DNA from 3 places in the Streptomyces sp. NPDC048650 genome. Region 1 is predicted to be linked to each of the others. Evidence: riboswitches for the same ligand, from Rfam matches in the RefSeq annotation. Region 1 holds a riboswitch; each other region holds the start of a gene.
The links. A riboswitch is a leader RNA that binds a small molecule or an ion and turns the genes downstream of it on or off. The one in region 1 is predicted to bind thiamine pyrophosphate.
Positions count from the first base shown of each region.

Region 2: it holds a riboswitch for thiamine pyrophosphate, as region 1 does, so the genes downstream of both, thiO (glycine oxidase ThiO) here and thiC (phosphomethylpyrimidine synthase ThiC) in region 1, are expected to answer to the same signal.
Region 3: it holds a riboswitch for thiamine pyrophosphate, as region 1 does, so the genes downstream of both, ACGFML_RS05570 (thiamine ABC transporter substrate binding subunit) here and thiC (phosphomethylpyrimidine synthase ThiC) in region 1, are expected to answer to the same signal.

Region 1 is NZ_JBICVM010000006.1:106,903-117,252, forward strand. It holds gene ACGFML_RS18400 (IclR family transcriptional regulator) at 1-494, shown strand, start outside; gene ACGFML_RS18405 (SsgA family sporulation/cell division regulator) at 599-1,021, shown strand; gene ACGFML_RS18410 (YibE/F family protein) at 1,106-2,458, opposite strand; TPP riboswitch at 2,529-2,685, shown strand; gene thiC (phosphomethylpyrimidine synthase ThiC) at 2,680-4,482, shown strand; gene ACGFML_RS18420 (hypothetical protein) at 4,645-5,553, opposite strand; gene ACGFML_RS18425 (metallophosphoesterase) at 5,774-6,814, opposite strand; gene ACGFML_RS18430 (LacI family DNA-binding transcriptional regulator) at 7,168-8,268, opposite strand; gene hisC (histidinol-phosphate transaminase) at 8,661-9,740, shown strand; gene ACGFML_RS18440 (cyclophilin-like fold protein) at 9,810-10,178, opposite strand.
Region 2 is NZ_JBICVM010000011.1:212,995-223,344, reverse strand. It holds gene ACGFML_RS28255 (thiazole synthase) at 1-716, opposite strand, end outside; gene thiS (sulfur carrier protein ThiS) at 725-946, opposite strand; gene thiO (glycine oxidase ThiO) at 943-2,160, opposite strand; TPP riboswitch at 2,158-2,270, opposite strand; gene ACGFML_RS28240 (NAD(P)/FAD-dependent oxidoreductase) at 2,426-3,667, shown strand; gene ACGFML_RS28235 (Rv2175c family DNA-binding protein) at 3,759-4,124, shown strand; gene thiE (thiamine phosphate synthase) at 4,217-4,876, shown strand; gene metF (methylenetetrahydrofolate reductase [NAD(P)H]) at 4,997-5,914, shown strand; gene ACGFML_RS28220 (hypothetical protein) at 5,952-7,100, shown strand; gene ACGFML_RS28215 (phytoene desaturase family protein) at 7,141-8,652, opposite strand; gene ACGFML_RS28210 (DUF4126 domain-containing protein) at 8,732-9,349, opposite strand; gene ACGFML_RS28205 (TetR/AcrR family transcriptional regulator) at 9,738-10,350, opposite strand, start outside.
Region 3 is NZ_JBICVM010000001.1:1,213,309-1,223,658, forward strand. It holds gene ACGFML_RS05560 (LysR family transcriptional regulator) at 1-63, shown strand, start outside; gene rlmN (23S rRNA (adenine(2503)-C(2))-methyltransferase RlmN) at 504-1,610, shown strand; TPP riboswitch at 1,644-1,764, shown strand; gene ACGFML_RS05570 (thiamine ABC transporter substrate binding subunit) at 1,869-2,936, shown strand; gene ACGFML_RS05575 (ABC transporter permease) at 2,975-4,639, shown strand; gene ACGFML_RS05580 (ABC transporter ATP-binding protein) at 4,640-5,707, shown strand; gene ACGFML_RS05585 (hypothetical protein) at 5,753-6,790, opposite strand; gene ACGFML_RS05590 (LOG family protein) at 6,994-8,163, opposite strand; gene ACGFML_RS05595 (MarR family winged helix-turn-helix transcriptional regulator) at 8,165-8,572, opposite strand; gene ACGFML_RS05600 (RidA family protein) at 8,689-9,147, shown strand; gene ACGFML_RS05605 (hypothetical protein) at 9,250-10,350, opposite strand, start outside.

The DNA of each region.
Region 1 (10,350 bases):
AGGTGCTGGCCATGGCGGGCCGGGAGTTGCGCGCCGCCGTCTACTTCGGCGTTTATCGCGAGGGTGAAGTCGAGCTGGTGGCTGTCACCGACGATCCGGAACGCCCTCCGGTCGAGGAGTGGGTGGACTTCCGCAGCACCGCGCACGCCCACGCGATCGGCCAGTGTCTGCTCGCCCAACTCGACGACGCCGCCAGGAAGGACCACTTGGCGCGCCATCCGGTGCAGTCGATGACGCCCTTCTCGGTGCGGACCGAGGACGATCTGCTGCACCGCCTGGACACGGTGCGTCGCGGTCATGTCGCGTACGACCAGCAGGAATATGCCCTGGGCACCGTGTGCTCGGCCATCCCTGTGCAGGTCGGCTCGGCGGCCGCAGCGCTGGCGGTCTCCCTTCCGGCCGACGAACTGCATCGATTGCGTAACGTCACGGATCAACTACGCAGAATGGCGGAGATGACGCTAACGACACTCGCGTTCTCTATCAGTATCTGAAAACTCACTCCTTGTGATCTGCTTGCACGTGACAGACGATGGCGTCAATACGGCTAGTGGGGATGATTCCCGGCCATCTCCGATCAATAGCGGGGCAGTGGTTGATGACCGACACAGTTCAGGCAGAAGTGATCATGAGCTTTCTCGTGTCCGAGGAGCTCGCGTTCCGGATCCCGGTGCAGCTGGATTTCGACATCGCCGATCCGTTTGCCGTCCGTTTCACCTTCGATCTCCCCGGCGATATGCCTGTGACCTGGGTCTTCAGCCGCGAACTCCTGCTGGACGGGCTCAGCCGGGCGTCCGGCGAGGGGGATGTGCACATCGAGCCGTCGACCGGCGAACACCTCGGGGATGTCTTCATCAATCTCCAAGTGGGCAGCGAGCGGGCCCTGTTCCGGGCCGGCGCGCCACCACTGGTCGCCTTCCTGGACCGTACGGACCGCCTGGTCCCGCTCGGCGAGGAAGAGGTGTGCGACACCTTGGAGGCCGTACTGGACCGGATCCTCACGGAGGCGCCGGCGGGCTGACCGGGAGCGGGCCCGTCCGACGGTCCGCACGCCGAACCGTCCTCCGCACGCACCGCCCACGGCTGCGATCACCGTGGGCGGCCCTCACCGCTTGCGGCGCCTGCCGTGTGAGCCACGCCGCCCGGCCCGGCCCTGCGCAGCGGCCGGCAGCGCACCCGGAGCGATCCCCGGCTCGCCCTGCGCCCGGCGGTCCGCCGAGACCACCAGCGCCGCCAGCAACGTCGTCAGCGGCACCGAGGCGACCAGCCCGATGCTGCCCACCAGCGTGCGCACGACCTCCTGCGCGACAACCTCGCTCGTGGCGACCGTCCCCACGCTGCTCTGTGCGATCGAGAACAGCAACAGCAACGGCAGCGCCGCGCCCGCATAGGCCAGCACGAGGGTGTTGACGACGGACGCGATGTGATCCCGTCCGATCCGCATGGCCGCGCTGTACAGCTTGCGCCAACTCGCCGACGGATCGGCTTCCTTGAGCTCCCACACCGCGGCGGTCTGGGTCACCGTCACGTCGTCGAGCACACCCAGCGACCCGATGATGATCCCGGCCAGCAGCAGACCGCGGATCTCGATGTCCGGGTACAGGCCGTGCACCAGCCCCGTCGTGTCGTCCGTATTGCCGGTCAGCAGCGCCCAGTCGATGAACACCGAACCGAGCACGGCGATCAGCAGCAGCGAGGCGAGCGTGCCGAGCACCGCCACCGAGGTCCGCGCCGTCAGCCCGTGGCACAGGTAGAGGGCGATGAGCATGATCGCGCTGCCGCCGATCACCGCCACCACCAGCGGATTGGAGCCCTGGAGGATGGCCGGGAGGATGAACAACGTCAGGACCACGAAACTGGCGATCAGCGCGATGAGCGCGAGCACCCCGCGCAACCGGCCGACGATCACGACGGCGAAGGCGAAGATGCCGGCCAGCACCCACATCGGCAGCGTCCGGTCTACGTCGGTGACCGAGTACTGCAGTTCCTTCGGTGCCTTGGGGGAGTAGGCCACCACCACACCCTGGCCGGTCGTGTAGTGCCGCAACGCGTCCGGCGTCACCACCGTCCGGAAGGTGCGCCCGGCGTTCTCACCCGTGGTGACCTTGATCGTCGCCTGCTCGCAGTTCTGCGATGTCGCCGCTCCCCCGGGCGGCGCCGAACTCTGCGGCCCTGGCGGCTGAGGCTGCTGCTCGGCATGCACATCCGCGCAGTTCACCTCCTTCACCGTGACCACTCGGGCCTGTTCGGTGGGCTGGTCGAAGCCGACGCCGGACGGCTTGTGGGACGGAGCGCCCCCCGGCCACAACACGACCAGACCGATCACCACTGCTGCCGCGAACGGGATCAGAATCGCCGCGATGACCTTGCGCAGATGAAGAGAGACGGGCGCCGCCGGCCCATGTCCGTGGGCGTGCGAATGTGCCGTGGAGGGCGGATGCGGTTCGGGAGAGGTCACCGCCCGATCATTGCAAGAACTCCCGGGCCCCCTGTTCACTCCGCCGCATCGGCCGCTACCGTGGTGGCACCTTTGCAATCGCGGGAGCTCGGAGCACCGGGCTGAGAGGGCGCTGACCTTCGTCCCAGCGGCGTTTCACGTGAAACGTCGGCGGACGGAAGCCGCTGCGTCGACCGCCGAACCTGTTACCGGGTAATGCCGGCGTAGGGAGTTGGGTCTTCATGACTCTGCAGGATGCACGCACGCCCGAAAACGGTGCCAGCGGCGGCGAGAGCGCCGACGGCGGCCGGCCGTTGATCGGCTGGCACAAGGGCTATGTCTCCGGCTCGCGGCCCGACCTCCGGGTCCCCGTCCGGAAGGTGCACCTCACCAATGGCAAGGACGTGACGCTGTACGACACGTCCGGGCCGTACACCGATCCGAACATCGACACCGACGTCCGCCGCGGACTGGCACCGCTGCGGGAGAACTGGATCATCGCCCGAGGCGACACCGAGGAGTACGCGGGCCGCCCGCTGCGCCCGGAGGACGACGGGCTCAAGCACACCTCGCCGCGCGGTGGCCTCAAGAACCTCGACGCGGTCTTCCCCGGCCGCCCGCGCCAGCCGCGCCGAGGCCGGGGCGGTGCCGCGGTGACCCAGCTCGCCTATGCGAGGAGAGGCGAGATCACCGCGGAGATGGAGTACGTCGCCATCCGCGAGAACGTCGCGCCCGAGTTCGTCCGGGACGAGATCGCGGCGGGCCGCGCCGTACTGCCGTCCAACATCAACCACCCGGAGATCGAGCCGATGATCATCGGTAAGAACTTCCTGGTGAAGGTGAACGCCAACATCGGCAACTCGGCCGTCACCTCCTCCATCGAGGAGGAGGTGGACAAGATGACCTGGGCCACCAAGTGGGGCGCCGACACGGTCATGGACCTCTCCACCGGCCGGAACATCCACACCACCCGCGAGTGGGTGCTCCGCAACTCTCCGGTCCCCATCGGCACCGTCCCCCTCTACCAGGCCCTGGAGAAGGTCGACGGCAAGGCCGAGGAGCTGACCTGGGAGATCTACAAGGACACCGTCATCGAGCAGGCCGAACAGGGCGTCGACTACATGACGGTGCACGCCGGTGTGCTGCTGCGCTATGTGCCGCTCACCGCCCGTCGGAAGACCGGCATCGTCTCCCGTGGCGGCTCGATCATGGCCGCCTGGTGCCTGGCGCACCACCAGGAGTCGTTCCTCTACACGCACTTCGAGGAGCTCTGCGAGATCCTCGCCTCCTATGACGTCACCTACTCGCTCGGTGACGGTCTGCGCCCCGGCTCCATCGCGGACGCCAACGACGAGGCCCAGTTCGCGGAGCTGCGGACGCTCGGTGAGCTCAACACCATCGCCAAGCGGCATGGCGTGCAGACGATGATCGAGGGCCCGGGGCACGTCCCGATGCACAAGATCAAGGAGAACATCGACCTCCAGCAGGAGATCTGCGAGGAGGCCCCGTTCTACACACTCGGCCCGCTGACCACGGACATCGCACCGGCCTACGACCACATCACCTCCGGTATCGGCGCCGCGATGATCGCCTGGTGGGGCACCGCGATGCTCTGCTACGTCACGCCCAAGGAGCACCTGGGCCTGCCGGACCGCGACGACGTGAAGACCGGCGTCATCACGTACAAGATCGCGGCCCACGCGGCAGACCTCGCCAAGGGCCACCTGGGCGCTCAGGACTGGGACGACGCCCTTTCCGACGCGCGCTTCGAGTTCCGCTGGGAGGACCAGTTCAATCTGGCCCTCGACCCGGACACCGCCCGCGAGTTCCACGACCAGACCCTGCCCGCGGAACCGGCGAAGACGGCTCATTTCTGTTCGATGTGCGGCCCGAAGTTCTGCTCCATGAAGATCAGCCGGAGCATCACCGAGCAGTTCGGCGGTGAGGCGGACGCGACTCCCGGCGAGATCGAGGCCGGCATGCTGGAGAAGTCCAAGGAGTTCGCGGCCAGCGGCAACCGCGTGTATCTGCCGATGGCGGACTGACGCCCGCAGGAGGATCTCCGCCCGTGTGGACCGGCGTCGCCGGGGCTGACCGCCTCGGCGGCGCCGGTCTTCGCGTCATGGCGGCGTCGTACGCCCTGCGGCCCTCCTGACCGCTTGCCCGTGGTCGCCCCCTGTGCCGGACCGGCCCTGCGGAGCCAGGAGTCACTCCGTGGATGCCTCGTCGGCGTCCCGCCCTCCGTGTTCCGGGCTGGTGAAGTCCGGACTGGAATAGCGCGGGCGCGAAGCCGACGGGCCGTTGTCCCGGCTGCTGAAGGCGGGGCGGCTGTAGCCCAGGGTGGGGATGCGGGACTGCGGGGCGGGGCCGGGAACGTACCGGGCGGGGTCGGCGGTGGGTGTGGCGTCGGCGAGTGCCTCACGGAGAAACGGCAGGAGGCCGCGTTCGAGGAGGGCGTGGCGCCAGGCGTCGCGGGCGCGGTCGAGGTCCACGGCCAGGAGTTCGTTCGCTCTGGTGGCGTGGGCGGACGCGGAGCCGTTGCGCAGGGCCGTGATGACGAGGCCGCCCATGGCCGCAAGGGAGCCGGCCGCCGTCAGCGCGGCGAATATCCAGCCGACGCTGATCAGCGGCTGGGCCATGGACTTGTCGGGGCTGACGGCGCGCAGGATGTAGCCGATGAGGAGAAAGAGGATGGCCGCGATACCGGCCAGGACCGGCACCAGGACGGCGATCATGGCGGCCAGCCCGGCGCCGGCCGCCTCCGGGGACAGAGATATGGACGTGGTGTCGCCCGGCCCCGCGCCGCTGGCCGAAGCTGTCGCCTCGCCGCTCTCCCCCGTCGGTTCCGATACCCGTTCCGCGCCCTCGGAGGGCGCCGTAGCGGGTGCGCGCAAGGCGCTGCGGAGCTGGACGTAGCGTTGGTATTCGGCCGTCGCGCAGGCGGCGATGGCGGTGGTGGCGCTGAGGGCCATCGTGCGCAACTGCTCGGCGCCGAGGTGTTTTCCGGCGGCGGACGTGGGGCTGTCCGGGCGGTGTCCGGCGGTGCGCAGTGCCTCATCGAGGAGCCGCGCGAACTCCTCGCGGTCCTCGTTCAGCAGGTGCGGAGCGCTGTTCATGTGGATCCCCCGATGCTCCGTAGGGCCGTACGGGCCGGCTGGGCCGGGCTGTGGGCGGAAACGGAGGAGAGCCTGCTACGGATAGCCCGATGGTAGAGCGCCTCCGCCGGGGGGTGACAGTGGGTTTGCGGAATTTGAGTAATGCCGCGACCGGAATCCGCCCGGCCGGCCCGGTCCGCCGACCCGTCACCGGGCCGGCGGACGGCTGCCGGGTGAAGGCTCAGCCGGCCAGCGGAAGTTGAACGACGAGCAGCTTTCCGGCCATGGTGACGCCGCCGTCCATGGCGATGGCGAGTCCCTCGGCGTAGACGTGCGGGCCGTCGACGGCGCTTCCGTCGCTCTCGCCGTCCTCGGCGCCGACCTCGCCCAGCAGGTACGGGATCGGGCTGTGGCCGTGCACCACGCGCTCGCCGCCGTAGGCGTCCAGGAGTTCGCGCACGGCCTCCGAGCCGGACTCGTCGCGGAAGGCGAAGCGCTTGGTGAACTTGCGGAAGAGATCCCAGACTTCGTCGGCCTCGCTGCGGGTGAGCACGTCGTGGACGGTGTCGTTGACGGCCTCGATGGAGTCGCCGTACTCGAGGTAGGCGGTGGTGTCGGAGTGCACGAGCAGATGCCCGTCCTCCTCCATCACGGCGTCCAGGCGGGCCATCCACTGCAGGTGGTGGTCCTCCAGGCGGTCCATGTCCGACTTCTGGCCGCCGTTGAGCAGCCAGGCGGCCTGGAAGGAGGCGGTGCCGGCGCCGGACTGGACCGGGGTGTCGCCGAACCGCTTTGCGCCCAGCAGCAGCAGCTCGTGGTTGCCCATCAGGGCCTTGCAGTAGCCGCCGGCCGCCGCGGCCTGGGCGGAGAGCTGCATGACCAGGTCGATGACGCCGATGCCGTCCGGGCCGCGGTCGGTGAAGTCGCCGAGGAACCAGAGGCGGGCGTTGCCGGCCGCCCAGTTGCCGTCGGCGTCGATCAGCCCTTCGGCGGCGAGCGCCTCGCGCAGCTCGTCGTAGTAGCCGTGGACGTCGCCGACGACATAGAGCGGGCCCATGCCCTCGGGCGTGTCCTGCTCGAGAACGGTCTCGGGCGCCGGCACGAGGTCGGCGGCCGGACGGTCGATGAGGGTGTCCGTACGGCCCGCACCGATGACCGGGAGGTCCCGCGCGGTCGGGGTGTACTCCTCGGGCAGCTCGACCGGCGCGGCCGGGGGCGGCACCAGAGGCGGTGCGGCCGGCGGCCCGGCGGGCAGATGCACCGGCGGTCCGGCCGGTGGCATGGGAGGCGGTCCCGCGGGCGCGCCGGAGCGTGGCCCGGGTGGCGGAGGGGACGCCGGAATCTGTCCCGCCATGGTCCACACCATGGGTCCCTGACTGGCCCCCTGAGTCATCGACCCCTCCACCGTCGCGCCGCCGTGCACCTCTCGGACCTTGCCTGGTCGACGGCGGTCCGCGGTGTCGTGCGCCCATCATAGGAATGCTGCTCGCGGGTTGTGACGCACCCGGGGGTGGTCAATCGGCGGGAGCCAGGCGTTCGCGGCTGATTTCTCCCGGGATCACCCTGTTTTTTCCTGGCCCAAGGAGGCGTGTGGACGGCGATGTTACGCATGATTCGTCGCGCGACGACGTGCGCTCAGGTACCGGCCGGTCCCCGAGGGGGGCTGATGGTCGTCCGCGTCGAACGTCGCTGGGACGAGGTCCGCACGATCAGATCGGTCGGTATCACCTGTTCGATGGGGTGACCGTGGTCAAGGCCCTCGATGGCGTCGATGAGGATCTGGACGACGGCGGTTCCGATGCGGCGTGGCTTGAGGGAGAGCGTCGTGATGGGCGGCTCGGTGGTGGCGTACACGGTGGACTCGCTGCAGCAGACGAGCAGCAGGTCCTCGGGTACGCGCAGGCCGTAGCGCCGGGCGGCGGCCAGCAGGTCCGTGCCGTTGGGGTCGAAGAGCCCGTATACGGCGTCGGGCCGGTCCGGGCGGGCCAGCAGCCGGTCGGCGGCGACGGCACCGGCGCACGGGTCGTGTGCCGGATAGGACTCGTAGACCGGATCCTGGCCGACGCGTTCGCACCAGCGCAGATAGGCGGTGGTCGAGAGCCGGGTGTAGGTGTCGGTGGTGGTGCCCGTCAGCAGGCCGATGCGGCGGGCGCCGGCGTCGGCGAGGTGGTCGAGCAGGCCGAGGACGGCCGCTTCATGGTCGTTGTCGACCCAGCCGGTGACCGGCAGGGCGCCGCCGGGGCGGCCGTCGGAGACGACGGGGATGCCGTGCCGGACGAGTTCGGTGACGACGGGGTCGCCGTCGGCCGGGTCGATGACGACGGTGCCGTCCAGGGCGACGTTGGACCACACGTCGTGGCGGGAGGTCGCGGGGAGGATGACCAGTGCGTAGCCACGGGCCAGCGCGGCGGAGGTGGCGGCTCTGGCCATCTCCGCGAAGTACGCGAATTCTGTGAAGGTGAAAGGTTCATCCCCGTACGTGGTCACGGTCAGGCCGAGGAGCCCCGACTTGCCGGTACGGAGGGTGCGGGCGGCGGCGGAGGGGCGGTAGCCCAGCCGCTCGGCCACCTCGCGGACGTGGCTGCGGGTGGCATCCGGAAGCCGACCCTTGCCGTTGAGCGCGTCGGAGACAGTCGTGATCGATACACCGGCCGCGGCGGCAACGTCCCGGATGCCCGCTCGTCCCAGCCGGCGGCCGGTCGACCGGCTCACCTGGTGCTTCCCTGCTGCTGTCATGGCGAGCCGATAGTAGGGCTCGGCAGGGCCATTCGCGGGGCCCCGCCGAGGCTCGTTAAAAGGTACGTTTCTGCATAGTGATGGGCCATCAATTTCCTTTGAAATCAAGGTAGTTGGCGTCCACGACGATGATACGCGGGGTTTTCGGGTGCCCTCGCCTGGCGATCGGCCCGGGTCTCGAAGAGGTCTCAAGTCACCTTCACGAGGGACGCGCGCCAGGGCGCGAGCCACCGGCGCGTAACAGAGAGGGGAGCGCTCCGCAGAGCCTGTGCGCGGATGTCGTGAGGCTGCCCACGGATGCCGCCGGAGAATCTGGGGCTGCCGCCGACCGGGGCAATCCTCATAAGGTATGCAGTATTGGAGTCGAGCGGGACGGTCGAGGAGGACCTGCGGTGAGCGAGAAGACCCCGAAGCTGCGTGCTGCGCTGGGCGGCATCCCCACCTACAAGCCGGGGCGGCCCGCGGCGGCGGACGGCCCCGCGGCCTACAAGCTGTCCTCCAACGAGAACCCCTATCCGCCGCTGCCGGGGGTCCTGGAGAGCGCGGTGGCCGCCGCCGGGGCCCTGAACCGCTATCCGGACCTGGCCTGCACGGGCCTGATGGCGGAGCTCGCCGAGCATCTCTCGGTGCCGCTGACGCATCTGGCGACCGGGACCGGCTCGGTGGGCGTGGCCCAGCAGCTGGTGCAGGCGACCGCCGGGCCCGGCGATGAAGTGATCTACGCCTGGCGATCGTTCGAGGCGTACCCGATCGTCACCCAGGTGTCCGGTGCCACCCCGGTGCAGGTGCCGCTGACCGCCGGCGAGGTGCACGATCTGGACGCGATGCTCGCCGCGATCACCGACCGCACCCGGCTGATCTTCGTCTGCAACCCCAACAACCCCACCGGCACCGTCGTGCGCCGCGCCGAGCTGGAGTCCTTCCTGGACCGGGTGCCGAGCGACGTCCTGGTGGTGCTGGACGAGGCGTACTGCGAATTCATCCGCGACGAGGAGGTGCCGAACGGCATCGAGCTCTACCGCGACCGGCCCAATGTGTGTGTGCTGCGGACCTTCTCCAAGGCGTACGGCCTGGCCGGGCTGCGGGTCGGGTTCGCGGTCGCGCACGAGCCGGTGGCCGCGGCGCTGCGGAAGACGGCGGTGCCGTTCGGGGTGAGCCAGCTGGCGCAGGAGGCGGCGGTGGCGTCGCTGCGCAGCGAGGCGGCACTGCTGGAGCGGGTCGATGCGCTGGTGGCGGAGCGGGCCAGGGTCGCCGACGGGCTGGTCGGACAGGGGTGGACGGTCCCCGAGTCGCAGGCCAACTTCGTCTGGCTGCGGCTGGGGGACCGTACGGTCGACTTCGCGGCGGCGTGCGAGCGGGCCGGGGTGGTCGTGCGGCCGTTCCCCGGTGAGGGGGTGCGGGTGACGATCGGTGAGAGCGCGGCGATGGATCTGTTCCTGGAGGCCGCGCAGGAGTTCCGCAAGTCGCTGTAACTCCTTGCGGGGCGGGCGAGTTGCCCGTGCGGCGCGGTGCTGGGGCCGCGGGTCGACCGACCCGCGGCCTCAGGCTTTGTGGACGCGGATCGGATCGCCGCCTCGGACGGTGGCGAGCAGGCGGGGGTCGCCGTCGATGCGTCCCAGCACATTGCACGGGGAGGCGAGGCGGGACTCGTCGCCCCGGGATATCGGAGTGGGGCCGTAGGGCAGTGCGAGCGCGTTGCCCTCGGTCCAGAAGGCGACCGTGCCGGGTTCGACGACCTGGCGGGCGCCGGCCTCCAGCGCGGGCGTGAGCCCGGTGTCGAAGTAGACCTCTTCGCCCCAGGTGTGGGCGGTGCCGTCGAGTGGCAGCGCGGCCAGCAGGGCCGTGGCGGTCGGGGTCTCGTCGAGGGTCGCGGTCACGTGCCCCGCGGGCCAGGAGATGCGAATCTTCATGGCCATGGATTCAACAATATGTTGAAGTTCAGCGGAAGGGCCGCGCGGTAAACGTGGAATAAACATGCATGAGCCATGGAATCTTGCGTGACGGCGGTCACGTACCCCCCTTATCGAAGGTTGAAAGCCCATGCGTAATAATGCTTGTGAATGTGAACGCGTTCACAAGCGC
Region 2 (10,350 bases), on a different contig from region 1:
ATCCGGCCCGCCCGGTACGCCAGCCGTCCGGCGTCGACCGCGTGCCGCATCGCCTCGGCCATCAGCTCCGGCTCCTGCGCCCGGGTCACCGCGGACGCCAGCATCACCGCCGCACAGCCCAGCTCCATGGCGAGCGCGGCATCCGATGCGGTGCCCGCACCCGCGTCCAGGATGACGGGAACGCCCGCCCGCTCCGTGATCAGCTGGAAGTTGTGCGGGTTGCGGATGCCCAGGCCCGACCCGATCGGCGAGCCCAGCGGCATGATCGCGGCGCAGCCCGCCTCCTCCAGCCTCCGGGCCAGCACCGGATCGTCGTTCGTGTACGGCAGCACCGTGAAACCGTCGTCCACCAGGGTTTCGGCGGCGTCCAACAGCTCGACGGGATCGGGCAGCAGGGTGCGTTCGTCGGCGACCACCTCGAGCTTGACCCAGTCCGTACCGAGCGCCTCCCGGGCCAGCCGGGCGGTGAGCACCGCCTCGCCCGCCGTGAAGCACCCCGCGGTGTTCGGCAGCACCCGGATCGCGTGCCGCCGCAGCACGGACAGCACCGAGCCCTGCACGGTCGGGTCCAGCCGCCGCATGGCGACCGTGGTCAGTTCCGTACCGGAGGCGAGCAGCGCCCGCTCCATGACGTCGAGGCTGGGCGCGCCCCCGGTGCCCATGATCAGCCGGGACGTGAAGGTGGTGTCACCGATGGTGAGCAGATCGTCCGCCATGTTCCGGATCAGCCTCCCTGGACCGCGGTGAGCACCTCGACGCGGTCGCCGTCGCCGAGCGGGGTGGTGGGCCACTGGGTGCGCGGCACCACCGTCTCGTTGACCGCGGCGGCGACCCCGGCGGACGCCCGGGTCAGCGTCGCGACGAGACGGTCGAGGGTCAGGTCCCCGGGGATCCGGCGGGATTCGCCGTTGACCGACACGGACACCGTGGAAGGGGGGGCACTCATACGGGCTGCTCCTCTGGGACGTGGGCGTGCTCGGCCCGGTGGGCGGTGAAGCGCGCGGGGGAGAAGGGGCGGGCCTCGTCCGGAAGGCTCCCGCCGGCCAGCACCTCGGCCATCACCTCGCCGGTGACGGGCGTCAGCAGCACGCCGTTGCGGAAGTGCCCGGTGGCCAGGTGCAGGCCGGGCAGGTCGGTCGGTCCGAGCAGCGGCGCGTTGTCGGGGGAGGTGGGCCGCAGTCCGGCGCAGGTCTCCACCAGCGGCAGCTCCGTGATGCCCGGGACCAGCTCGTGGGCGTCGCGCAGCAGCTCGTAGACGCCGCCCGCGGTGACCGTGGTGTCCCAGCCCAGCTCCTCGCTGGTGGCCCCCACGACCAGCTCGCCGTTCTCCCGGGGCACCAGATAGAGCGGATTGCCCCGCACGACGGCCCGTACGGTGCGCGACAGGAACGGGGGGCTCCCGGCCGGCACCCGCGGCAGCCGCAGCCGCAGCAACTGCCCCTTGACGGGCCGCACCGGCGGCAGCACCGCCTGCGGCACCCCGGCCAGCCGCCCGCTGTCACTGCCCGCGGCCAGCACGACCTGACCGGCCGGCAGCCGGGTGCCCCCGGCGAGTTCGGCACCCGAGGCGCGCCCGCCGTCGACCGTCAGCCGCTCCGCCCGGGAGCGGTGGAAGACCACCCCGGCCCGCTCGCACGCGACCAGCAGCGCGCTCGCCAGCCGCCGTGGGTCGACCTGATGGTCGCCGTCGACCCGGAGCCCGCCCCGGATCCCGGGGGCCAGCATCGGCTCCAGACGGCGGCACTCGCGCCCGGTCAGCCACTGCGAGTCCAGTCCGGAGCGGTTCTGCAGCGCGTGCAGTTCGCGCAGATGGGCACGGTCGTCGGCGTCCAGCGCCACGGCCAGCGTGCCGCACCGCCGGTAGCCGGTCTGCTGCCCGCTCGCCTCCTCCAGCTCGGCGGCGAAGTCCGGATAGCGCCGCGCGGAGGCCAGATTGAGGCCGAGCAGGACCTCCTCGCCGTAGTGGAGTTCGGTGACCGCGGCCAGCATGCCGGCCGCCACCCAGGCGGCGCCGCCACCGGGATCGGGGTCGGCGACCGCGACGGTCAGACCGCGGCCGGCCGCCCGCCAGGCGGTGACCAGACCGATGATGCCGCCCCCGATGACCAGGACGTCAGGGTGGCCCGTGGCTGATGCGGAGCGTGTCGCAGGTGGATGCATGGGCGTCCAGCCCCTCCCTTCGCCGGCATGACCCGGATCAGGTTCGTACGGTCGGAGGCCGGCCAGCCTCCCTCTCAGCCCGGTGCGTCCGGGCTCCCGCGAGTGCGTGTGCCCGTCACCCTAATACGGGTCCGCGACGCGCCGTAAGGCGCCATGGGACAGCGCCCCCGGGCCCGGTCCGGGGCGTCACCGTCCGTGACGCTGTGTCAGAGATCTCCTTGCGCGGTGCTGCGGGCGGCCTCTCCCACCGTCCTACAGTGATCGGGTGAGCGAGCAGAGCAAGTCCTCCCAGGACCCTGACCACACGCCGCGCGTCGTGATCGCCGGCGCGGGAATCGCCGGCGTGCAGACCGCGGTCGCCCTGCGCGAGGCGGGCTGGCGCGGTGCGATCACCCTGCTCGGCGACGAGCCGCACCAGCCCTACGACCGCCCCCCGCTGTCCAAGGCACTGCTGCTCGGCACGGCCGACGGCGCCACCTTCGACATCGACTTCGCCGCCCTCGGTATCGATCTGCACCTCGGCCGCCCGGTCACCGCCCTGCGCCCCGGCGCCCACGAGATGGACACGGCCGAGGGCCCGATCGCCTACGACCACGCGGTGCTCGCCACCGGCGCCGACCCCGTCCTGCTGCCCGGCAGCGAGGGCCGGGCCGGCGTCCACCTGCTGCGCACCCTCGACGACGCCGAGCGGCTGCGGTCGGTGCTCGCCGCCCGGCAGCGGGTCGTGGTCGTCGGCGCGGGCTGGATCGGCGCCGAATTCGCCACCGCGGCCCGCGAGGCGGGCTCCACGGTCACCGTCGTCGAGGCCGCCGACCGCCCGCTGGCCGGTGCGCTGCCCGCCGAGGTCGCCGACCGAATGACCGCCTGGTACGCGGACGCCGGCGCCGAGCTGCGCACCGGTACCCGGGTCGCCGCCGTCTCCTCCGGCGAGGTCGCCCTCGCCGACGGCACCACCCTCCCCGCCGACGCCGTGGTCGTCGGCATCGGTGCCCGCCCCGCGACCGCCTGGCTGGCCGGCTCCGGCGTGGCCCTCTCGCCGCAGGACGGCTCCGTACTGGCCGACGACCAGCTGCGCACCTCCGTCCCCGACGTCTTCGCGGTCGGCGACTGCGCCTCCTTCCCGTCGGCCCGCTACGGCCGCCGGCTGCTGATCCACCACTGGGACAACGCCCTCCAGGGCCCCCGTACGGTCGCCGAGAACATCACGCGCGGCGCCGCGGAGGGCGTGGTCTACGACCCGGTCCCGTACTTCTGGTCCGAGCAGTTCGGGCGGTTCGTGCAGTACGCGGGCCACCACGAGGGCGCCGACGAGACGATCTGGCGCGGCGACCCGGCCGGTGCCTCCTGGGCCGTGCTGTGGCTGCGCGAGAACCGGCTGGCCGCCCTGCTCGCGGTCGGCCGCCCCCGCGACCTGGCCCAGGGGCGCAAACTCATCGAGAAGGGCGCCGCCCTCGACCGCGACCGCGCCGCGGACGCCACCCTTCCGCTGAAGGCGGCGGCGCGCTGACCGGGTGCGCGGCATCACCCTCCGGGGTGCCGGACGGCCCGGACGGCGATCCCGGCTACCGGCTGTCAGTCCGAGGTGGCACGCTTGTCCTGTGACCGAGATTGACGCAAACATCGATGGACTCGTTCCCGCCTGGCTCACCCTCCCCGACATCGCCGAAGAATTCGGCATCGCAGTGACGCGGGTCCGGCAGCTGGTCAAGGAGGGCCAGCTGATCGCGGTGCGCCGCGGCGAGAACAGGGCGCTCCATGTGCCCGCCGATTTCATCCAGGACGGCAAGGTCGTCAAGGGCCTCGTCGGCACCCTGACCCTGCTGCGCGACGACGGCTTCGCCGACGACGAGATGCTGGAATGGCTCTTCACGCCCGACGAAACCCTGCCCGGCACCCCGGCGCAGGCGCTGCGCGAGAACCGCGGCACGGAGGTGAAGCGCCGGGCGCAGGCGCTCGCCGTCTGACGCCACCGCACCCGAATCCGTAAACCGCATCCTTGGGGCGTATGGGCCGGAGCTCCGGCCCATACGCCCCCGATCTGGGGGAAGACCGCCCGATGACCACCGCACGACAGGCCCTGTCCGACGCCCGGCTGTACCTCTGCACGGACGCCCGGAAGCGGCAGGGCGACCTGGCGCAGTTCCTGGACGCGGTGCTCGCCTCGGGCGTGGACATCGTCCAGCTGCGCGACAAGGGCATGGAGGCCGGCGAGGAGCTGCGCCACCTGGAGGTCTTCGCGGACGCCTGCCGGCGGCACGGCAAGCTGCTGGCGGTCAACGACCGCGCGGACGTCGCCCACGCCATCGGCAGCCAGGTGCTGCACCTGGGCCAGGGCGACCTCCCGGTACCGGCGGCCCGCGCCGTCCTCGGCCAGGACGTCCTCCTCGGCCGCTCCACCCACGCCGAGGCCGAGGTGGACGCTGCAATGGCCGAGCCGGGAGTGGACTACTTCTGCACGGGCCCGTGCTGGCCCACCCCCACCAAGCCCGGCCGCCACGCCCCCGGCCTCGATCTGGTCCGATACGCCGCCGGGCGCGCCCCCGAGCGCCCCTGGTTCGCGATCGGCGGGATCGATGCCGGCAATCTCGACGACGTCCTGGAGGCCGGCGCCCGTCGCGTCGTGGTCGTACGGGCGATCACCGAGGCCGACGACCCGGGCACGGCCGCCGCGGAGCTGGCGAAGCGGATCCGCACCTGGGGCGCCCAGGCGTCCTAGCGGGCCCGCGGGTGGGCCGGGAGGCGAATTCCGGACGGCTGGTGGCCGGGAAGATGTCCAACGGGTGGACAAATGCGTCCGCCGGTTGGTGTGCGCCGGGCCTCTGGTTAACCTGCCCGTATGGCCCTAGGTACAGCTTCCACCAGGACTGATCGCGCACGCACCGTGCGCGAGCTGCTGGCTTCCGGCAAGCAGTCGTATTCGTTCGAGTTCGCCGCCCCGAAGACCGAGAAGGGCGAGCGGACCCTGTGGAACGCCATTCGCCGGATCGAGGCCGTCTCCCCGACCTTCGTCTCCGTGACGTACGGCGCCGGCGGCACCTCCCGTGAGGGCACGGTGCGCGCCACCGAACGCATCGCCACCGACACCACCCTCACCCCGGTCGCCCATCTGACCGCCGTCAACCACTCCCTGGCCGATCTGCGCAATGTCATCGGGCAGTACGCCGACGCCGGTATCCGCAACATGCTCGCGCTGCGCGGCGACCCGCCCGGTGACCCGATGGGCGACTGGGTGCGCCACCCGCAGGGCGTGGACTACGCCGCCGACCTGGTCCGACTGATCAAGGAGTCCGGCGACTTCTGCGTGGGCGTCGCCGCCTTCCCCGAGATGCACCCCCGCTCCTCGGACTGGGACACCGACGTCACGCACTTCGTCGACAAGTGCCGGGCCGGCGCCGACTTCGCCATCACCCAGATGTTCTTCTACCCCGAGGACTACTTCCGGCTGCGCGACCGGGTCACCGCTGCGGGTTGCTCGACGCCGATCATTCCGGAGATCATGCCCGTCACGAACGTGCGCCAGATCGAGCGCTTCGCGCAGCTCAGCAATGCTGCGTTCCCGCCCGAGCTGGCCGACCGCATTCTGGCCGTCAAGGACGACCCGGCGGCGGTACGCTCCATTGGCATCGAGTACGCGACGGAATTGTGTGCGCGCTTGATGGCCGAGGACGTTCCGGGGTTGCACTTCATTACCCTGAACCACTCCACGGCGACCCTGGAGATCTACGAGAATCTGGGGCTGCACCAGCAGTCCTGATCTACGGTGGCCGGACAGCGGCGGAAGAGGGGCGTATATGGGCTGGACGATCCTCTACATCGCATTCGGACTCGTCGCGGTCTGGCTCCTGGCCGAGGTGCTGCTCCAGTACAAGGCCCGGCTGCGCTGGCGGCTGCTGGCCTTCGTCGGCTTCCTCGGCGTGGTCGTCGGCGTCGCCCTGCCGCAGGTGATCGTGATCGCGGTGGGGCTGATCGCCTTCGCCGTCGGCCAGACCAACGTCACGCTCTCCTTCCGGCGCGGGTTCTCCACCGGCTGGGCCCTGGGCGGCAAACCGCGCGAGAGCCGGCGCCGCCGCGGTCGCGCGGGCGCCGCCCCCGCGGCCGAACCGACCCTTCAGGTCTCCGGGCTGGAGGAGGTTCCGGCCACCGACGGCACCGGTCCGGGCGAGGAGGAGAGCGTCTTCGCCGGCGCCAACAGCTTCCGCGGCCAGGACGCCTACCCGGAACAGAACGCCTCCGGCGCACCGGACGCCTACGCGTACCCGGGGGCGAACGCCTACCCCGCCCAGGACGCCTACCCCGCCCAGGACGCCTACCCCGCGCCGGACTCCTACCCCGCGCAGGACTCGTACCAGAGCCCCTACGACGGGCAGGTCGGGTATCCCGCGCAGGACTCCTACGCCGGCCAGGGCCTGTACGACACCGGCGCCGTCTACGCCCCGCAGCCGATGCCCGAGGAGACCGGCCAGTACGGCATCTACAGCCCCGATGCCCGCGGCCCCCAGGACCCCGGCTACGCCCCGTACGACCCCTACGGCAACGTCGCAGGCGACACCAACGGCTATGCGTACGACGGCGGTTACGGTCAGAACGCCACGGGCCAGGAGCCCCCGGCGGGCGCCTACGCCGACCCGTACGCGGCGTACGGCGACCCCTACGGCCAGGGCGGCCAGGGCGGGCAGGCGCCTTACGCCGCCCCGTACGCCGACGGCCTGCCCTACTCCGCGCCCTACGACCCGTACGGGCAGCCCGATCCCTACGGCCAGTCGACCTACCCGGCCGGACAGTACGACGACCAGGGCCGCAGCCCCGGCCAGGGCTACGGCGGGACACCGCCCGACGGCGTCTGGGTGCCGCAGCAGCGCGACGGCGAGCTCCCGCCCGAGCAGCCGCCGTACCCGCCCTACCAGCAGCAGGGCTACGACGAGCAGCAGTACCGCTACTGAGCCGCCCGGCGGCCGGGGCCCCGGCCGGTGTGTCAGGGGTTCAGGTCGAGCCGCGCCAGTCGTCGCCGTTCACGATCAGGCCCGCCACGATGGCACCGGACATCCCTGCGTGGGCCGGCCCGCCGCCCGGGTGCGACCGGCCGCCGACGGCGTAGAGCCCCGGTATCCGGGTGCGGTTGCCGGGCCGGAGAAAGCGCCCCTGCTGCCCCGCCAGCGCCGGTCCGGGCACCGATTCCCCCGCTGCGGGCGGCAGTACCTCCCGCCACAGGATCCGCTCCCGCAGGCCCGGCACCGCCGCCTCGGCGGCCTCGGCCATCCGGTCCGCGACCTGTGTCAGGGCCGCGGTCGGGCCCTCCGGGCCGGGCGGGGCCACCGCCGCGGTCAGGGTCACCGCCTCGTGCCCCGCGTCGGGCCGGGTGGTGGCGTCGTCCGGGCGCAGCACCGTCACCGTGGGCCGGGCACCGGCGTCCCGCGTCCCGGGAGCGCCGCCGAACACGGCCGCCAGCTCCGCGCCGCGGTCCGCGGTGTGGACCACCGTCCGGTGCACGGCGTCCTGCGGGCGCGCCCCGCGCAGCGCCAGACAGACCGTCAGCCGGGCCGCGGCACGGTCGCCCGGCCGCGGGCCGGGGCGTACGTCGTCCGGGCCCCAGGGCTCCCGGCCCCGGCACAGCCCGGCGATCCGCGCCGGATCGATGCCCGCCACCACGACCTCCGCCTCCGCCACCCGACCGTCGGCGAGCTCGACGCCGGCCGCCCTGCCGTCCTTCTCCACGATCCCCGTCACCTCGGCGCCGAAGGTGAACTCCACCTTGCGCGCCAGAGCGCGCTCATGGACCGCATCGGCCAGCGCCCGCATGCCGCCGCGCGGATACCAGCTCCCGAAGGTCTGCTCCATGTACGGGAGCACGGCGGCACCGGCGGGCGCGCTGCGCGGGTCGAAGCCGTACGCCAGCGCATGGCTCTCCAGCAGGGCGATCAGCCGGGGGTCGGTCAGCTCGCGGCGCGCCACCTCGGCGAGCGTGGCGGTCGTGGGGCCCCTGCCGCGCCCGAACAGCCCGCGCCGGCGGAGGGCCGGATACGGATCCCGCCCCAGCACCCGCCAGTCCGGCCACAGCGGTTCCTCCAGGAGCGGGCGACGGGTGGCGTCCCACGCCTCGCGGGCGCGGCCGACCAACGCGCTCCAGCGCTCGCCCGCGCCGGCGCCCAGCGCTGCGTCCAGGGCCTCGATCACGCCGGCCCGGGAGGCGTTGGGCAGTGGGGCCGAGGTGCCGTCCGCGAAGACATGGCGGCTTGCGGGATCGACCTGCGCCAGCTCGACGCAGCTCTCCAGCGGCTCCCGGCCGGTCTTGACGAACAGATCGCGGTAGACGGCGGGCAGATGCAGCAGGCCCGGCCCCGTGTCGAAGGTGAAACCGTCCCGTGCGTACCGCCCCAGTGCGCCGCCGTGCGTTGCACCGCGCTCGTACACCGCCACCCGGTGGCCCGCGACGGCCAGCCGGGCAGCGGCCGCCATCGCGCCCATCCCGGCGCCGATCACCGCAATCCGTGCCATGCCTGCGACTTTATCCGGCACCGCTGACAACGCCCGCGGGGCCGGGGCGTCCCGCGCGGTGCTCCCGCCCGGCCCCGGCTCAGCCCGTCGGCGGTACGGCGTCCGCCGTGGCCGGCCGCCGCTCCGCGCGGCGGGCCCGCCGGCGGCGCAGGAACCGGCGGATCCGCGACCACATGAAGATCACCAGCGTGATGCCGCCGATCAGCAGCGCCGCCGCGATGCCCGCCGCGATCACCGGGTGGAAGACGGCGAAGGCGATGAGCCCCGCGACGCCCAGATCCTCGGCCAGGCTCAGCACGATGTTGCTCGCGGGCTCCGGCGAGGTGTTGACCGCGATCCGCGTGCCCGCCTTGACGAGATGGCTCAGCAGTGCCGTGGCACCGCCCACCGCGCCGGCCGCCAGCTGCGGCAGCGAGCCGTCGTGCCCGGCCAGCAGCGCCGCCACGACGCCGCCCGCGACGGGCCGGACCACCGTGTGGGCGGCGTCCCACACCGAGTCCACGTAGGGCACTTTGTCGGCGACGGCTTCGCACACGAAGAGCACCGCGGCCGCGATCAGCACATCGGGGCGCTGCAGCGCGGCGGGCACCTCGTCGGTGGCGCCGGTGGCGCCGAGCAGGCCGAGGAGCAGGACGACGGCATAGGCGTTGATCCCGCTCGCCCAGCCACTGGTGAAGACCAACGGGAGTACGGACACGCAGGAGATCGTAGGCCGGAGCGGGGGCCCGGGGCACCGCCGGTGTCAGGTGCTCAGGCGTGAGTACCCGTACTCAGCCGCCGAGATGAGTAGGTACGCGGATGGGCCCGGCGCCGCCCGGAGGGAAGAGTGGGGACCACGGCAGGGAAGCGGCGCCGCACCGCCGACACGGGGCGGCGGAGCGGCGCGGCTCCCGGCCGTGACGGGGGAAGTACGGGGGAACGTACGGGGGCTCCACGGGGGAGCACGGGGGAGCACGGGGGAAGCGCTGTCCTGGTCGGATCGGCGGGGGAACGATCCTGGCCAGGGCGGCGCACTCTTTTGTGCGCAGCCGCGGACCCGTACGGGTGCGCGCCGGAAATGACCCTACGGCGCGCACCACCCCGGCTCACTCGGGGCGGCCGGTGACCCTCCCCTGGAGGAGTCGCGACAGCGCCGCGTGGACGTCGTCGATCGACCGGTCCGGCTGGTAGGACTGCCAGTCCAGGGCGGCCACCAGGACCATCCCGAACAGCGCCGACGCGGTCAGCGGGATATCGATCTCCTCGCTCAGCTCCCCGGCGGCCACCGCCTTCCGCAGGACGCCCTCCACGACCGTGATGGCCCGCCCGCGCACGACCATCAGCGTGGACTGCCAGGCCCGGTTGGTGCGCCACAGTTCGGCGACGTAGAGCTGGGTCAGCGCCGGGTACGTGGAGATGAACTCCAGCCCGGCCCGGATCATGGCGTCCAGCGCGTTGATCTCGCTGCCGCCCCGGCCGGTCACCTCGTCGGCGGCGTCCTGCAAGGAGCTCGCCAGCAGCTCGATGCCGTGCCGCAGCAGCTCCTCGAAGAGGACGTTCTTGCTCGCGAAGTTGTAGTAGACGGTGCCCTTCGCGACGCCCGCCCGCTCGGCGATCTCGTCCACCGTGGTGGACGAGAAGCCCTGTTCGGCGATGAGCGTGACCGCGGCCTCGAAGAGTTTGCGACGGGTGGCATCGCGGCGTGTAGTGGAGCTGTCC
Region 3 (10,350 bases), on a different contig from region 1:
GCCGTGCGCGCACTCGTCGACTCCGTGGACCGGCTGACCCCGGCCGTGCTCAGTGGCGCATGACGTGCGGGGCGGAGGGACGCACGCCCATGACGCCATCTCCTGATCGCGTGAACAGCGGGGAAGAGGCGGCGTCGCGTGTCCGCCCCCCGCACCATGACCATGCCGACAACGTCGCCTCGTGGGACAACGCCGAGCCCGGTGACTTCTTGTAGGCGTTTGCCGCCTGGGTCGACGACGCGGGCGGCAAGTACCGGAGCGCCGGCCGTGACCTACCTGACAGCGGTGACCGGGGCTTCTTCGCCAGAGCTCCGAGCGCAGCCACCGTGTAGGAGAGGCGCACGGCGCCAACCCTGGGCCGTACCTGGGCCAACCCTTGCCGTACCTGGGCCGCGCAAGGTGGCCACCAGCGACGGAGGGCCACAGCGGGTGACCGCTCTCTCACCGGTCCCTCACCGCTCCCGCCTGGGGCTCCCTGGACGATCTGCCACACTGGACGCACCATGCCTGCACCCGGAGAACTCACTTTCGTCGCGCCGCGCGGGGCCAAGAAGCCCCCGCGGCACCTTGCCGATCTCAACCCTGTCGAGCGCCGTGAAGCGGTGGCTGCGATCGGGGAGAAGCCGTTTCGCGCCAAGCAGCTTTCGCAGCACTACTTCGCCCGCTACGCCCATGATCCGGCGCAGTGGACCGACATCCCGGCGGCGGCGCGCGAGAAGCTGGCGACGGAGCTGCTGCCGGACCTTATGAACGTCGTGCGGCACATCTCGTGCGACAACGACACCACCCGCAAGACCCTGTGGAAGCTGCACGACGGCACGCTCGTGGAGTCCGTGCTGATGCGCTACCCGGACCGGGTCACCATGTGCATCTCCTCGCAGGCCGGCTGCGGTATGAACTGCCCGTTCTGCGCCACGGGACAGGCCGGGCTGGACCGCAACCTCTCCACGGCCGAGATCGTGCACCAGATCGTGGACGGGATGCGCGCGCTGCGGGACGGTGAGGTTCCCGGTGGCCCGGCGCGGCTGTCCAACATCGTCTTCATGGGGATGGGCGAGCCGCTCGCCAACTACAAGCGGGTGGTCGGCGCCGTCCGGCGGCTGACCGACCCCGAGCCCGACGGGCTGGGGCTGTCCCAGCGCGGCATCACCGTGTCCACGGTCGGGCTGGTCCCGGCGATGCTGCGGTTCGCCGACGAGGGCTTCAAGTGCCGGCTCGCGGTGTCGCTGCACGCGCCGGACGACGAGCTGCGTGACACGCTCGTCCCGGTCAACACCCGCTGGAAGGTGCGCGAGGTCCTGGACGCGGCGTGGGAGTACGCCGAGAAGTCCGGCCGCCGGATCTCCATCGAGTACGCGCTGATCCGCGACATCAACGACCAGGCCTGGCGCGGTGACCTGCTCGGACGGCTGCTCAAGGGCAAGCGGGTCCATGTGAACCTCATTCCGCTGAACCCGACCCCCGGCTCGAAGTGGACCGCCTCGCGGCCCGAGGACGAGCGGGCGTTCGTCAAGGCGATCGAGGCGCACGGCGTGCCGGTGACCGTCCGGGACACCCGCGGCCAGGAGATCGACGGCGCCTGCGGGCAGCTCGCGGCCTCGGAACGCTGACCGCCCGCTGGTACTGTGTGATCGAACAAATGCACATTCCGACAGGGGAGCGCCACAGCGCTGAGAGTGCGGAAGCGTCGTAGAGCCACGGCGCCCGCAGACCCTTGAACCTCGCCCGGGTCATTCCGGGTAGGAAGTTCGGTAGTCACTCATGCTGTTGCGCCCTGCCCGGACCCGCCGGCCGTACGTCGTTGGACGTCGCGAGCCGTGGGCACCGGGCGGGGCCGCGTCTCTTCCTGGCCAGCCAGGAGGAAATCAGTGAGTACCACCAGAAGGATCACCGCGGCGGCGCTCGCGGCCGTGGTCGCGATGACCGCCCTCGCGGCGTGCGGCGGCGCGGACGAGGACGCCAAGACCGTCACCCTGGTCAGCCACGACTCGTTCAATGTCTCCAAGACGGTGCTGGCCGCCTTCGAGAAGGAGAGCGGCTACAAGGTCCGGGTGCTCAAGGGCGGGGACGCCGGGAAGGCCGTCAACCAGGCGATCCTGTCCAAGGACAATCCGCAGGGCGATGTGTTCTTCGGCATCGACAACACTTTGCTCTCGCGTGGCCTGAAGGAAGGCATCTTCAGCCCGTACAAGGCCAAGGGGCTGGCCGGTGTGCCGGCCGGCCTCCAGCTCGACAAGGGCAAGCACCGCGTCACGCCGCTCGACTACGGCGACATCTGCGTCAATTACGACCGCGCCTACTTCGCCCGGCACAAGATCGCGCCGCCACGGACCTTCGACGATCTGGTCAAGCCCGAGTACAAGGGGCTGCTGGTCACCGAGAACTCCGCGACCTCCTCGCCGGGGCTCGCCTTCCAGCTCGGGACCATCGCGAAGTACGGCACGGACGGTTGGCTCCGGTACTGGAAGAAGCTCAAGGCCAACGGCGTCGAGGTGGTCGACGGCTGGTACCAGGCGTACAACGAGCGCTTCTCGGGCTCCGCGGCGGGCAAGGCCAAGGGCGACCGGCCGCTGGTGGTCTCCTACGCCTCCAGCCCGCCGGCCGAGGTGCCGGGCAAGAAGCCGCAGCCGCGGCAGGCGCCGACCGGCGTCGCGACCGGCACCTGCTTCCGGCAGATCGAATTCGGTGGCCTGCTCAAGGGTGCCCGGAACGAGAAGGGCGGCAAGGCGCTGCTGGACTTCCTGCTGAGCCGGAAGTTCCAGGAGGACATGCCGCTGACGATGTTCGTCAACCCCGCGCTCAAGGACGCCAAGGAGCCGGCGCTGTTCACCAAGTACGGCGCGACGATCCCCAAGCCGGCGACGGTGCCCCCGGAGACCATCGCCGAGAACCGCGAACAGTGGATCAAGCAGTGGTCCTCGCTCGTTCTGAAGTAGCCCGCGCCCCGCGCACGAGGCCCGCACGGAGAACGGCGGTGCGGCTCGGCCTGATGGCCTTGCCGCTCGTCTTCTTCGCGCTGTTCTTCGCCTATCCGGTCGTGGCGATCGTCGGGCGGGGGCTCAAGGACGGCGGCCGGTGGCAGCTCGGCCGGATCGCCACGGTCCTGGGCGATCCCGATGTGCTCCATGTGCTGTGGTTCACCCTCTGGCAGGCGGCGGCCTCGACGGCGCTGACGCTGCTGATCGCGCTGCCCGGCGCGTATGTGTTCGCGCGGTTCGACTTCCCCGGCAAGCAGTTGCTGCGGGCGGTGGTGCTGGTGCCTTTCGTGCTGCCGACCGTCGTCGTCGGCTCGGCGTTCCTGGCGCTCGTCGGGCGGGGCGGACTGCTGGACGACCTGTGGGGCGTCCGCCTCGACACCTCGGTGTGGGCGATCCTGCTGGCCCATGTCTTCTTCAACTACGCCGTGGTCGTACGGACCGTCGGCGGCCTCTGGGGGCAGCTCGACCCCCGCCAGGAGGAGGCGGCGCGGGTGCTGGGCGCCGGCCGGTTCGCCGCCTGGCGGAAGGTGACGCTGCCCGCGCTCGGTCCGGCCGTCGCCGCCGCGGCGCTGATGGTCTTCCTCTTCACCTTCACCTCCTTCGGCATCGTGCAGATTCTGGGCGGCCCCACCTTCTCGACCCTGGAGGTCGAGATCTACCGGCAGACCGCGGACTTCCTGGACCTGCCGACGGCCGCCGTCCTCACGCTGCTCCAGTTCGCGGCCGTGCTGGGGCTGCTGGCGCTGCATGCCTGGACCGTGCGCCGTCGCGAATCCGCCCTGCGGCTCGTGGACGCCTCGACGACCGCCCGGCGACCGCGCGGCCGTGGACAGTGGGCGCTGCTGGGCGGGACGCTGGCCGTCATCGCCGTGCTGCTCGTCGTGCCCCTGCTGGTGCTCGCCGAGCGGTCCTTCGCCGGTCCGGACGGCTACGGAACGGGCTACTACGCATCGCTGGGCTCCGCCGCCTCCGCCGACAGCACCTTCGCGGTGGCCCCGCTCGAAGCGCTGGGCAACTCCCTCACCTGCGCCGTCGCGGCGACGTTGATCGCGCTGGTGGTCGGCGGGCTGGCGGCGGCGGCCCTGACGCGTCGGGGCGGCCGGCTCGTCCGCGGCTTCGACGCCCTCTTGATGCTGCCGCTCGGGGTGTCCGCCGTGACCGTCGGCTTCGGCTTTCTGATCACCCTCGACAAGCCGCCGCTGGACCTGCGGTCCTCGTGGTGGCTGGTCCCCCTGGCGCAGGCCCTGGTGGGTGTGCCGTTCGTGGTCCGGACGATGCTGCCCGTCCTGCGGGCGGTGGACGGACGACTCCGGGAGGCCGCGGCCGTCCTGGGTGCCTCGCCGTGGCGGGTCTGGCGCGAGGTCGATCTGCCGATGGTGCGGCGGGCGTTGCTCGTCGCCGCCGGCTTCGCCTTCGCCGTGTCGCTCGGCGAATTCGGTGCCACGGTCTTCCTCGCGCGGCCGGACCACCCGACTCTCCCGGTGGCCGTGGCACGGCTGCTGGGGCGTGCGGGGGAGACGAACTACGGGCAGGCGATGGCCCTGTCGACCATCTTGATGGTGGTGTGCGCCGCGGCCCTGCTGGTCCTGGAGCGTTTCCGCCCCCGGTCCCGTGCCGGCTCGGCCGGCGGCACCCCCATCGACCACTCCGGGGAGTTCTAGATGACGGCGCAGGACGGGACCACGCGGCAGCTGCTGCAACTGGGCGGTGTGACCGTCCGGTTCGACAGGGCCGGCGGGCGTCCCGCGCTCGACGCGGTGGATCTGGCGGTGGCCGCGCACGAGATCGTGTGTGTCCTGGGGCCGAGCGGCAGCGGCAAGTCCACGTTGCTCCGCGTCGTGGCGGGGCTTCAGCGGACCGATGCCGGACAGGTGCTGCTGGAGGGGCGCGATCAGGCCGGAGTGCCGACGCATCGCCGTGGCGTCGGGCTGATGTTCCAGGACCACCAGCTCTTCCCCCAGCGCGACGTCGCGGGGAACGTCGCCTTCGGGCTGCGGATGCGCGGCGCCTCGCGCGCCGACCGGGAGCGTACGGTGACCGAACTGCTGGACCTCGTCGGACTGCCGGGCGCGGAGCGGCGCGCCATCGCCGCACTGTCCGGCGGCGAGCAGCAGCGGGTCGCCCTGGCCCGGGCGCTCGCCCCGCGGCCTCGGCTGCTGATGCTGGACGAGCCGCTCGGCCAGCTCGACCGCGGTCTGCGAGAACGCCTGGTCGTCGAATTGCGCCGGCTCTTCGGGGAGTTGGGTACGACGGTGCTCGCCGTCACCCACGACCAGGGGGAGGCCTTCGCCCTGGCCGACCGGGTGGTGGTGATGCAGGACGGTCGGATCGCCCAGTCCGGCACGCCGCTGGAGGTCTGGCGGCGGCCGGCCACCGAGTTCGTCGCCCGCTTCCTCGGCTTCGACAATGTCGTCGAGGCGACGGTGCAGGGTGAGGCCGCCGTCACCCCGTGGGGCAAGGTGCCGGTTCCCGACGGCACTGCGGACGGGCCGTGCCGGCTGCTGGTGCGGCCCGCCGGAGTGCATCTGACGCCCGCCCCGGAGGGACTGCCCTGCACGGTCACCGCGCGGACGTTCCGCGGTACCCATGTCGCGCTGATGCTCCAGCCGTCCGGGGGGCCGCAGTTGGAGGCGGCCTGCGCGCTGCAGGACGCACCGGAGACCGGGGAACGGGTCGGCGTCGCGTTCGCCGCGCGGGACGTCGTCGTGCTGGATGCCGCGACGGAATGACCGCGCGCCCGCGCGCCGTAGGTCAGCAGCCGGTGCGCTGCCCGGTCAGGAGCCGGTGCGCTGCCCGGTCAGGGGCATGGCGGGCTGCTCGGCGGAACCGGCGCCGCCGGTGGCCGACGGGGGCCGCGGTGCGTCGCCGTCCGGTGCCGGGCGGTCGCCGGACGGACTCTCCTGCGGGCCGTGTGCGTCACCGGCCGTGTCCGGTACGGCCTCGGGATCCGGTGCGCCGCACCAAGCGACCGCGACGGCCCCGGCGACCGCCACCACGAAGCCGAGGACCGCGACCCAGGCGAAGCCCGTCCGGGAGGCATCCCCCAGCCACAGCACTCCCAGGATGCCGGGCACCACGGTCTCGCCCACCACCAGAGCCGCCGTCGCGCCGTTGACCGAGCCGATCTGCAGGGCGACGGTGTGCAGATACATGCCACCGATCCCCGCGACGAGAATCGCGTACAGAGCGGGATCGCCGAGCAGGGACGGCAGAGCGAGGGGATCGACGCCGTTCAGTACCCGCACACCGACGCCGAGCGCCCCGAAGCCCAGGCCGGAGAGCAGGCCGGCGAGGATCGCGGCACGGCCGCCCAGCAGCCGCACGATCAGTGTGCCGCCGCCGACGATCGCCAGGGACGCGGCCAGCAGCCACCAGTGTCCGGCGATCGGTGTGTCGCCGCCGCCTTCGGGGCCGGCCGCCGTGGCGAGCAACACCAGTGCCGAGCAGACCACCCCGATGGAGACCCATTCCGGCCGGGTGAGCCGGATGCCCAGGAGCTTGATGCTCAGCACTGCCGTGATCACGAGGTTGGCGCTGATCACCGTCTGGGAAAGGAAGAGCGGCAGCAGTCGGGCAGCCAGTGCGCCGAGTGCGAACCCCAGGAAGTCGAGCACCGTGCCGGTCATGAACTCCCAGGTCACGGCGGCCTTGGCGGTCGAGGACAGGCTGGGGCCGCCGTGCTGGGTGACGCCGGTGGTGGAGGCGGCAGCGGCCTCCCGCCGAGCGGACTTGCGCGAACCCACCGCCTGTAGGACCGAACCCGTGCCGTAGCAGGCCGATGCCGCTACGGCCGTCAGAAGGCCGATGATCACCAAGAGCTCCGTTCGCGCACTGCCTGCATTACCTTTTCATTACCCGGCTTGGCAGACGTGCATTTGGGTCCGGCAGTTGCCTCCGCCGGGCAATCGGATCTCCGCGCCACCCGGAGCGTCGCCACGACGGAGTGCCGGACCGCCTGGCCGGAGTGCCTGGCCGGACCGTCTGGCCGGAGTGGCACGCGACCTGTCGTGACCGGTCAGGAAGCCGCCTCGGCGGCCAGCCGGGCCAGTGCGTCGGGGACTTCGTCCACCGAGTCGACCAGGGCGATCCGCGCCGCCATCGCACGGTCGGCCGCAAGTGCCTGGAGCAGCGGCCAGGCGGGCAGCTTCGCCGTCCAGTGTGCGCGGTTCACCAGGACCATCGGGGTCGGCTCGCCCCGGGAGCCGTAGTAGTTCGGGGTCGCGTTGTCGAAGATCTCCTGCACCGTCCCGGCGGCGCCCGGGAGGTACACCACGCCCGCGTTGGAGCGGGCCAGCAGGCCGTCCTCGCGCACGGCGTTGACGAAGTACTTCGCGATGTGCGACGCGAAGGCGTTCGGCGGCTCGTGCCCGTAGAACCAGGTGGGGATGCCGACGGAGGAGTTGCCGCCGGGCCAGTTGCGGCGGACGTCCCAGGCGGCCCGCGCCCAGTCGGAGACGGACGGGGTGAAGTGCGGTGCCTCGGCGAGGAGTTCCAGTGCGGAGTCGAGCACGGTGTCCTCGAAGGGGGCGGCGTACGCCCCGAGGTTCGCGGCCTCCATCGCGCCGGGCCCGCCGCCCGTGGCGACCGTCAGGCCGTCGCGGGTGAGCCGGCGGCCGAGCCGGGCCGCGCCCGCGTAGTCCACGGTGCCGCGCTCCAGGGCGTGTCCGCCCATGATGCCGACCACCCGCGCACCGGCGAGATGTTCGTCCAGGGCGTCGGAGACGGCGTCGTCGTGGATGCTGCGCAGCATCGAGGCGAAGACGTCGCCGTCGGCCCGGGTCTCCTGGAACCAGTGGTACGTACGGGCGTCGGGGGTGGCTTCGTAGCCGTCCGCCAGTCCCTCGAAGAGCTCGTCCGGTGCGTACAGGATGCCGCGGTAGGGGTCGAACGGCAGGTCGGGTATGGGCGGGAAGACCAGGGCGCCGCCGGCCCGCACCTTGGCGGCGGCATCCGGTTCCATGGCGCAGCCGAGGAACACGGACTCGGTGGTGTCGGTACTGAGCAGCGCGAAGGTACGGTCCGTCAGGTCGACGGACTGGATGCGGTGTCCGGCCAGGGTGCCGCGGGAGGCGACGCGGTCGAACTCCGCGAGGGACTCGATTTCGCGGTCGCGGTCGCTGTCGCTGTCGTGGGTGTGGGCGTGGCGGGAGGCTGAAGGCTCTGAATTCGGCTGCACGCCCGCCATGTTAGGTCCGCAGTACGTCGACCAGCGGTCCGAGGTGACCGTCGTCCGCCGCCGCGTCGAGCGCGGCGCGCAGGGCGTCGTCGTAGGTCGGGCGGGCCTTGCGCTGCACGTCGCGGCCCTCGTCGGTGATCACGCTGTAGACGCCGCGGCGGTCCTTGGGGCACAGGTCCCGGCGGGTGAGTCCGGACGATTCGAGGCGCGAGGCCAGCCGGCTCACCGAACTCTGGTTGAGGCCGATGAGGTCGGCGAGCTCCTGCATGCGCAGTTCGCCGTCGTCCGCTTCGGCGAGGCGGGCCAGTGCGCGGTACTCCGAGAGCCCGATGCTGTGGTGTTGCTGGAGGGCCTTGGCCAACTCCTGTTCCACGCGCGTGTGCAGTGCGCCGAACCGGTCCCAGTGCTCCGCGTCCATCGTCTTCCGCTTTCTTCCGCCTCTTGCCGCTGGGCTCTTGACGTCAGCGTACATGCACCTGAAACTTATGTATGTGCATGCAAAAGATGTATGTGCAGGAAAGACGAGGGAGTGCTGTGCTGAAGAACGACGTGGTGCAGGCCGGCGGCAAGGCGATGGCCAAGACCAAGGCGCGGGCTCAGGGCGCGGGCGGGCTGCGGCGGATCGCCACCACACCGGACTGGTACGAGCCGTACCGGATCTCACAGGCGGTCATGGCGGGCGGCCTGATCCATGTCTCGGGGCAGGCGGGCATCGACGAGCTGGGGCGGACCGTCTCGGACGACTTCCTGACCCAGGGGCGACAGGCGTTCACCAATGTCGCGCGGGTCCTCGCCGAGGCGGGCTCCTCGCTCGCGGACGTGGTGAAGGTGGGAATCTTCGTGACGGACATGGCCGCCGACCTGGAGCACGTGATCACGTTGCGGGGCGAGTTCCTGTCCGAGCCCTATCCGGCCGACACGTTGCTGGAGGTGTCGTCACTGGCCCGGCCGGACTGGCGGATAGAGGTGGAAGCCACCGCGCTGGTCCGTTGACGGCCCCGGTGTCCGGCCGGTGGCGGGGCTGCCGCCGTCCCCGGTCGGTGGTGCCGGGCCGGCGCCGCGACCAAGGGGGACGCGCCACCCCCGGCGCGCAGGTCAGGGCAGCAGGGGAAGCGTGGCCATTTCCGCGACGGCCCAGGTCAACGGGCCCAGCACGATCACCAGGGCCAGGGCGCGCAGGGCCGCGGCGCGCCGCAGGACCGACCTGGGTGCGCCGAGGCGGCGCAGGGCGGCAGAGGTGTGGGCGCGGGCGGAGCGGGATTCGAGCGCGGCGGCGAGCGCGCTGGCGGTGACACAGGCGAGCACGACGGCCGCGCCGATGACGGTCAGCGGTCCGAAGGGACGGGAGGAGGAGGCGTCGTACACCTTCACCGCCGCGTACGTGCCCGACGCGACCGCGCACAGCACGCCGAGCGGACGGCCGAGGCGGCGGGACTCCCGCTGGAGGACGCGACCGGAGAGCAGCCGCAGGGCGCCGGGACGTCCCGCGCACAGCAGACGGCCGCACAGATGCACCAGACCGGGCCCGGCCAGGACGAGTCCCAGGACGGACAGCGCCCAGCCGCCCAGCACCCCCGGAGGGCTGCCGATGATCCGGTCCGAGAACGTCATCGGGCGGCCCTGGGAGCCGGCGCCACGGCTCGCGTACGCCTCGATGGCCACGCCCGCCGCCGTCACCGCCATGCCCCAGGGCAGACCGGACGGACCGGCGGCTTTGACGGCGGGCTCGGCCTCCGCCTGGGGGACGGCGCTGTCGCTGCGAGGGCGCAGCGCGACGGCGGTCGCGGCGACGGCGGTCAGCGGGACGGCGGACAGCAGCATCAGCGCGCCGACGAAGGGGACCGGATGCCCCGCGCCCAGCACGGCGGAGTCGATGCCGAGGGCGCCGCCCGTCGGGGACGTCGAACCGCCGATGTCGCCGCGCAGCCGGAGGAAGACGAGCAGGGCGAGGAGGGTGCCGAGGAGACAGGACAGTGCGGTGGACGCCGCGGCGAGCAGCGTGATGCGGAGGGGGCCGAGGCCCGCTGCGGCCATGCCCCGGTGGAGGCGGGCCGCAGGGTCCGTGCGGGCCACCGACGCGGCGAGCTGAGCGGTGGCGGCGAGCGGGGCGGCGCACCACAGCAGGCGTACCAGCGATTCACCGGCCGCGGTCGGGTGGCCGGCGGCGTGGCCGAGGGTGGAGAGCAGCAGGAAGCC